Regions from separate parts of the Micromonospora sp. LOL_025 genome, predicted to be linked through region 1. Evidence: riboswitches for the same ligand, from Rfam matches in the RefSeq annotation. Region 1 holds a riboswitch; the other holds the start of a gene.
The links. Region 1 has a riboswitch for S-adenosylmethionine ahead of ACFHW0_RS13540 (aminotransferase class V-fold PLP-dependent enzyme). Riboswitches for the same ligand answer to the same signal wherever they lie in the genome.

Region 2: it holds a riboswitch for S-adenosylmethionine, as region 1 does, so the genes downstream of both, ACFHW0_RS19130 (ABC transporter substrate-binding protein) here and ACFHW0_RS13540 (aminotransferase class V-fold PLP-dependent enzyme) in region 1, are expected to answer to the same signal.

The regions. Positions count from the first base shown of each region.
Region 1 is NZ_JBHMIR010000008.1:122,301-126,096, forward strand. Features, by position in the region: gene ACFHW0_RS13520 (AI-2E family transporter) at 1-106, opposite strand, end outside; gene ACFHW0_RS13525 (GroES family chaperonin) at 195-533, shown strand; gene ACFHW0_RS13530 (hypothetical protein) at 634-801, shown strand; gene ACFHW0_RS13535 (PrsW family intramembrane metalloprotease) at 866-2,359, opposite strand; SAM riboswitch class IV at 2,382-2,502, shown strand; gene ACFHW0_RS13540 (aminotransferase class V-fold PLP-dependent enzyme) at 2,550-3,796, shown strand, end outside.
Region 2 is NZ_JBHMIR010000015.1:43,175-46,970, reverse strand. Features, by position in the region: gene ACFHW0_RS19140 (MFS transporter) at 1-845, opposite strand, end outside; gene ACFHW0_RS19135 (RraA family protein) at 1,077-1,808, shown strand; SAM riboswitch class IV at 1,890-2,001, shown strand; gene ACFHW0_RS19130 (ABC transporter substrate-binding protein) at 2,275-3,129, shown strand; gene ACFHW0_RS19125 (amino acid ABC transporter permease) at 3,170-3,796, shown strand, end outside.

The DNA.
Region 1 (3,796 bases):
GACGGAGCCGTCCGCGTATCTGCTCGAAGCGGCTCAAGCGCACCTCCTGGCAAGAGACCGGCCCGCCCACGCCGGTGGGCGGACAGGATACGTCCGACGACGCCACCGTAGGGCAGGTCCGCCACACATTGCCCCCGGCCCCCGGCGTGTAACCGCCCACGGCCGGCCGACCGGGACACGGTAGCGTCTCCGGCGTGACCGCCGACCAGAATCTCGACTCCAAGCTGCCGATCCGCCTGCTGCACGACCGTGTGCTGGTGCGGATGGAGGGGAGCGAGGGTGAGCGACGCTCGACCGCCGGCATCGTGATTCCGGCGACCGCCGCCGTGGGCAAGCGCCTGGCCTGGGCCACCGCCGTGGGCGTGGGGCCGAACGTACGCGCCATCGTCTCGGGCGACCGGGTCCTCTTCGACCCCGACGACCGCTCCGAGGTCGAACTGCACGGCCGCGGGTACGTGCTGCTGCGCGAGCGCGACGTGCACGCCGTGGCCGCCGAGCGGGTGGAGAACGACTCCACCGGCCTCTACCTCTGAGCCCACCCCCGCCCCACCCGCCCGGATGAGGGCGCGGGTGCCGTTTGCGTCGCTCCCCGCCGGGAAGCCAGCCGCATCACCGGCCCTGGGGAGGGACGCGATGCCGGTACTAGTGAAGAAGATTCTGCTCTGGGGGAGCGTCGCGTTCCTGATCTACTTCATGGCCTTCCGGCCGGAGGGCGCGGCGGAGATGTTCAAGGCGATCGGGGCGGGCCTGATGGCGATGGCGCAGGGCCTCGGTGACTTCCTCACCAGCCTGATGACCTGACGACAGGGCCGACCATCACGGGCGGCCCCGGTCCCGGGGTCGGGGGGCGGCCGGCGTACGCGCGTCAGTGGTGGCCGGGGGGCCACGGCGCCGGCGGCTGCTGGCCGTACCAGCCGGGCGGGCCGAAGCCGGCCGGGTGCGCCGGGGGCGGCGGCGGGACGAGCACCACCGGGATCGGCACGACGGGCTCGTCCGGCGCCTCGACCGACCGCTGCGTGCCGTCCGGGAACCGCAGGTGGTAGCGGTGCCCGTCCCAGATCCCCACCGGCACCTGCGGGTCCCGGCCCACGAAGAACGACCGGTACGCGCCGATCGCCTCCAGCAGTTCCCGTTCCTCCCGCGCGGTCCGCTCCCGGTCCACCGGGCGGCGGTCCAGGCCGCGCAGCGCGCCGTCGCGCAGCAGCGCCAGCCGGGTCGCCGCGAACTGGTAGCCGCGCATCGCCTTCAACCCGCCGTCGCCGGCCACCCGCTTGGCCCACACCCGGGCCGCGTGCCGCCGTCCCAGGCTGCTCAGCGCCGCCACCTCCGGCGGGGTGAGCCAGCCCGCCCGGACGTAGTCGGGCAGGGTCCGCTCGGTGAGCCGCCCCTCCCAGGCCCGTAGCCACACGGCGAGCCCGACCATGCCGAAGAAGACCGGCACCATCACGCCGATGAAGCCGTACAGCATGATCAGCGTCTCGCCGGTGGCCTGGGTGAGCGTCGGCAGCAGGTTCCAGAGCCCGTGCAGCATCATCGCCAGGAGCAGGCCGGCGAGCGGCGCGAGCACCCGCACCCACCGGCTGGCGGCGCGCGCGGCGATACCCAGTCCCACCCCCGTCATGGAGGTGAACAGCGGGTGGGCGAAGCCGAAGAGCAGGATCCGGACGATGAAGATGGCGATGACCTGCTGGGTGCCGGTCGCCGGCCCGTACCGCTCCACGCCGGTGGCGTAGCCGTAGCCGCCCAGGTAGAGGATGTTCTCCACCATGGCGAACCCGATCGCGGAGAGCCCGCAGTAGACCAGGGCGTCGGTGATCCCGGAGAACTCGCGGCGGCGGAAGATCAGCAGCAGGATCGGCCCGAGGGCCTTGGTCAGCTCCTCGATGAACGGCGCGACCAGCACCGCGGTCAGCGCGGTCGGCAGCCCCCAGTCCTCGAACAGCCCGGCGGAGAACTCGTTGACGGTCAGCGAGGCAGCGGTGGAGACGAACGCGCCCCAGGCGAAGCAGAAGACCAGGTACTTCAGGGGCTCCGGCTCGTAGCGGTCGAGCCAGAGGAAACAGCCCACCAGCACCGGAACCGGGAGGATCGCGGCGACCACGCCGATCAGCAGCGCCTCGACGCCCAGGTTCTCGCCCAGCGTGAAGACCATGAACAGCGCGCAGGCCGCGATGAACAGGACGGTGCCGGCCAGCACCAGGGCCCGACGCCACCCCAGCCGACGCAGCGGCATCCGGGGCCCGCCCCCGCCGGGCGACGGAACGGCGGGCGCGGTCGGCGACGGCGGCAGGGGTGCGCCGGGCGGGGTGTCGGCCATGCGGTCAGCGTAGCCATCCCCGGCCGCCTGGTCCGGCCGCATTCACCCGGCTATGCTGCCCGCAGGTCACGAGCGCCAGCGTCAAGCCCCGGCTTGCTGGCCGGCAACCCTCGTCGAGTTCGCGGTGGGGTGCCCCGGGTGATGACCGGGCCCGGCCCGATCCGCGTGCCGGGCAAGCGCGGACCCCGCCCGCTGTGCGCCCACCCGGGGTCCCTGGACCCGGAGGTCGGCCATGACCGTCACCCTCGTACCCCCGCCCGCGCCCGCGCCGCAGCCGCCCGCCGTCGCCGCCCCGCTCGACGTGCTCGGCGTACCCGGCCAGGTGAACCTCGACTACGCGGCCACCGCGCCCTGCGCGCGGGCCGCGGCTGACGCGGTGGCCGAGCTGCTGCCCTGGTACGCCAGCGTGCACCGCGGCGCCGGGGCGCTGTCGCGGCGCTGCACCCTCGCCTACGAGCGCGCCCGGCAGACGGTCGGCGACTTCCTCGGCGCCCGTGCCGACGACCACGTGGTCTTCACCCGCAACACCACCGACGCGTTGAACCTGCTGGCCCGGGCGTTGCCCGCCGGCACGACGGTGGTCACCTTCGGCGGGGAGCACCACGCCAACCTGTTGCCCTGGCCGCGGGGCTCGGTCCGGCTGCCGGTGCCGGAGGATCCCGCCGGGGCGGTCCGCGCGCTGGACGCCGCGCTCGGCGAGCTGCGCAGGCCGGACGCGAGGGGCGGTTCGGGGCCCGCCCGCCCCGGCGCCGGGCAGGGCCCGCCCGTGCTGGTCGCGGTGACCGCCGCGAGCAACGTGACCGGCGAACGCTGGCCGGTGGCCGAGCTGGCCCTGGTGGCCCGGCGGCACGGGGCCCGGATCGCGGTGGACGCCGCGCAGCTCGCCCCGCACGCGCCGGTGGACGTCGCCGCCCTCGACGTCGACTACCTCGTGCTCTCCGGCCACAAGCTGTACGCGCCGTTCGGCGCGGGGGTGCTCGTCGGGCGGGCGGACTGGCTGGACGCCGCGCCGCCGTACCTGGCCGGCGGGGGCGCCACCAGCCACGTCGGGGCGGCCACCCACGACGTACGGTGGGCGACCGGCCCGACCCGGCACGAGGCGGGCACGCCGAACCTGCTCGGCGCGGTCGCCCTGGCGGCGGTCTGCGCCGCGCTGGCCGACGCCGACCGGGCCGCCCTGCACGACGCCGAGCAGGCTCTGCTGACCCGGCTGCGCGAGGGCATCGCGGCCCTGCCGCACGTGCTGGAGCTGCGCATGTTCGGGCCAGCGGCGCCCCGGGTGGGGATCGTGTCGTTCGTGGTGGCCGGCCGGGACTCCGCGGAGGTGGCGGCGGAACTGGCGGCGACGTACGGCATCGGGGTGCGCGACGGCCTCTTCTGCGCCCACCCGCTGGCCCGGCGACTGCTCGACGAGGCGGCCGCCCGCAGCGGCCGGCGCGACCTGCCGCCGACCGCCCTGCGCGCCAGCATCGGCCTGGG
Region 2 (3,796 bases), on a different contig from region 1:
CCGGTGGCCTGCGCGGCGAGCAGCCAGCCCGCCCAGGAGCGGGCCCCGGCGGACTCGGCGTACCCGGTTGCGGCGACGGTCACGCTGCCCACCGCCGCGCCGACCAGCAGCAGCGCCCCCAGAACCAGCCGGAGCCGGTTGGCGCGCAGCGGCCCGGCCCAGTGGCGTACCGCCGGCTCGCCACGCCAGCGGCGGACCGCGTCGGTCGTGGCGAACCACGCGGTGCCGGCGGCCTGGAAGAGCGCGGCGGCGGCCAGACCGCCGCTCGGGCCGGCCAGGCCCACGCCGGCGAGCGTGACCACCGGGCCGAGGATGAAGATCGTCTCCTGCACGGCGATGTCCAGGGTGTACGCGGTCTGCACCCGGTGCGCGGGGAGCAGGTCGCGCCAGAGCACCCGCAGGCACGACTCGAAGGGCGGCGCGCCCGCCCCGGCCAGGGCGGCGGCCAACACGGTCACCGGCAGGTTGACGTGTGCGGCGGTGAGCGCGAAGCCGACCGTCGACGCCGTCACGGCCAGCCACAGCACCGGCGGCTGCCGCCAGCGCTGCGCCAGCCGGGCGAGCATCGGCTGGCCCACGGCGGTGCCGGCGGTGAACGCGCCGACCAGCAGGGCCGCGACGGTCAGCGTCATCGTCTCGCGGGCGAAGACCAGCAGGGCCAACGGGGCCGCGCCCAGCGGAATCCGGCCGAGCAGGCTGGCCGCCAGGACCCGGGCGGTCTGCGGCGCCCGCAGCACGGCGAGGGCCGAGGTGTCGGTGGGGTCGGTGGGGTCGGGGTCGGTGGGTCGGTTGGTCGGTGGACGGCCGGCGGGCGGTACGAGTTCGGTGCCATCGGGCGTGGGCATGACGGATCGCTCCCGGATCGTGGCGGAGGTGGACCGGAGGGCGGCGGGGCGCCGGGCCGGTCAGGGAGCGAAGTCGGAGCGTTCGTGGTCGTTGCCGTACAACGGCAGGACCGGGGTGATCCAGCGGCCGTAGGCGGCGGCGACGGCTTCGAGCGGGATCACGTGGACAGTCTAGGCCGAGCCAGCGGGACCGGATTGGACCTCGCCGCCGCACCACCCGTGCTCCCTACGATGACGGCCCACGACTTGCCGCACCGCCGGGAGGACGTCATGCGGGAGCGCTTCGCCGACCTGTCCACGCCGCTGATCGCCGACGCCTGCGTACGCCTCAGCGCGCCCCCGCGCGCGGCGCCGGCCGGGATCCGGGCGGTCGTCCCCGGTCACCGCCTCGTGGGCCGGGCGCTGCCGGTGCGCCACCACGGCAGCGTGGACGTGTTCCTGGAGGCGTACGGCAACGCCGCCCCCGGTGACGTCCTCGTCATCGACAACGGCGGCCGGAGCGACGAGGCGTGCGTCGGGGACCTGGCGGTGCTGGAGGGCGTCGCGGCCGGGATCGCCGGCCTCGTCGTCTGGGGCCTGCACCGGGACACGCCGGAGCTGGTGGAGATCGGCCTGCCCGTCTTCAGCTACGGCAGCCTCCCGGCGGGCCCGGCCCGCCTCGACCCGCGGGAGCCGGAGACGCTCACCAGCGCCCGGGTCGGGCCGCACCTGGTGACCGCCGACGACCTCGTCGTCGCCGACGACGACGGGGTGCTGTTCCTGCCCGCCGGCCGGGCCCCCGAGCTGTTCGCGGCGGCGGAGCGCATCGGGACCGTCGAGCGGGTCCAGGCGCGGCGGATCCGCGCCGGGGAGACGCTGCGGGAGCAGACCGGCTTCGCCGACTACCTGGCCCGCCGCGCCGTCGACCCCGCCCACACCTTCCGGCAGCACCTGCGGCAGGTCGGCGGGGCGATCGAGGAGTGAGCGGGGCCCGGCTGGAGCACGCGTGAGGGTGGTCATAGCGGCTGGACGGCCCACGGTGGCGGGCTGCTAGCCTCGTCGGCAGGTCATGAGCGCCAGCGTCAAGCCCCGGCTCGCTGGCCGGCAACCCTCGTCCGCGCAGGGGTGCCCCGGGTGAGGACCAGGCACCGGAGCGGCTCCGGTGCAAGCGCGGCCTGGTTCCCAGGTCGGCACCGACCGAGGAGAGCCATGTCCTTCCGCAGCTGCGCCCCACCGGCGGTCCCCGCCGTGGCCCCGACGTCGCCGGCACTGACCCGGCGCCGCCACATCGACATGATGCGGGTCTGCGTCACCTCCTGTCGCCCCGGCGACGCGCGCTAGCCGCGCCACCCCTTCTTTCCACGACCCATCCCAGCGGTACGCCCACCGGGCGCACCGTCGGCGACGCACGCCCGTGCCCGCCGCCGGAACACCTCGTTCGGAGACACCTGTGCGAATCCTTTCCTCCCTCACCCGGGCCGCCGCCCTCGGCGTGGCCGCCGTCCTCGCCGCCACCGCCCTGACCGCCTGCGGCGACGACGCGGCCGGCGCGGCCGACAACCCGTACGGCCTGCTCCAGCCGGGCGTGCTGCGCGCCGGCACGCTCACCGACGCCCCGCCGAACGTCTACCTCAAGGACGGCAGGTTCACCGGCTTCGACAACGACCTGCTCACCGCGGTCGCCGCGAAGGTCGGCCTGAAGGTGGAGTTCGTCGGCACGGACTTCTCCGCTCTGCTCTCCCAGGTCAACAACCGCAAGTTCGACGTCGGCAGCTCCTCGATCACGATCACCGAGGCGCGGAAGAAGACCGTCGACTTCGGCAACGGCTACGACTTCGGCCACTTCGGACTCGACGTGCCGGCCGGCTCGTCGATCACCGGCTTCGACCAGCTCGCCGGCAAGCGGGTCGTGGTCGTGCAGGGCACCGTCCAGGACGACTACGCCACCGGCGAAGGGCTCGACCCGGTCCGGGTGCCCGACTACAACGGCGCAATCAACCAGCTCAGGGCCGGCACGGCCGACGCCTGGATCGCCCCCGCCGAGATCGGCGACAAGTCGGCCGCCGACAGCGGCGGCAAGATCACCGTGGCGGCCAAGCTGCTCAGCCCGGCCCCCACGGCGTACGCGTTCGCCAAGGGCAACGACAAGCTGCGCGAGGCGCTGGACAAGGGCCTCGACGAGGTGATCGCGGACGGCACGTGGAGCCGCCTGCAGGTCCAGTACTACCCGGGCCGCCCGATCCCGGCCGACTTCAGGCCGGGCAGCGGCGCGGTACCGGTGCCGTCGGCCTCGGCCACCTCCTGAGACGTACGGACGACGAGCGAGCGGGGCGGTAGGAGCGACGATGGATCGGTTGAGCACCCTGTGGGAGACCTTCTTCGACGCAGACTCCATGCGCGAGGCGCTGCCCGAGATGCTGACGGTGGGGCTGCCCAACACGCTGATCCTGGCGATCTCCGCCGCCCTGCTCGGCTCGGTGCTCGGCATGGCGCTGGCCGTCGCGGGCATCTCGCGTAGCCGGTGGTTGCGGTGGCCGGCGCGGGTCTACACCGACGTGTTCCGCGGCCTGCCCGCCGCGGCGACGATCCTGCTCATCGGAGTCGGCCTGGCGCCGCTGGGCATGCAGGTGTGGGGGCCCAACCCGTATCCCCTGGGCATCCTGGCGCTGTCGCTGATCGCGGCGGCCTACATCGGGGAGATCTTCCGCGCCGGCATCCAGTCGGTGGAGGCCGCGCAGCTGGAGGGGGCCCGGGCGCTGGGCCTGTCCTGGGGCGAGGCGATGCGCCTGGTGATCGTCCCGCAGGGGATCCGGCGGGTGCTGCCGGCCTGGGTGAACCAGCTGATCGCGCTCATCAAGGACTCCAGCCTGGTCTACTTCCTCGGCCTGCTGGCCAGCCAGCGGGAGCTGTTCCGGATCGGGCAGGACTACGCGGCGAACACCGGCAACCAGTCCGCGCTGCTGCTCGCCGGG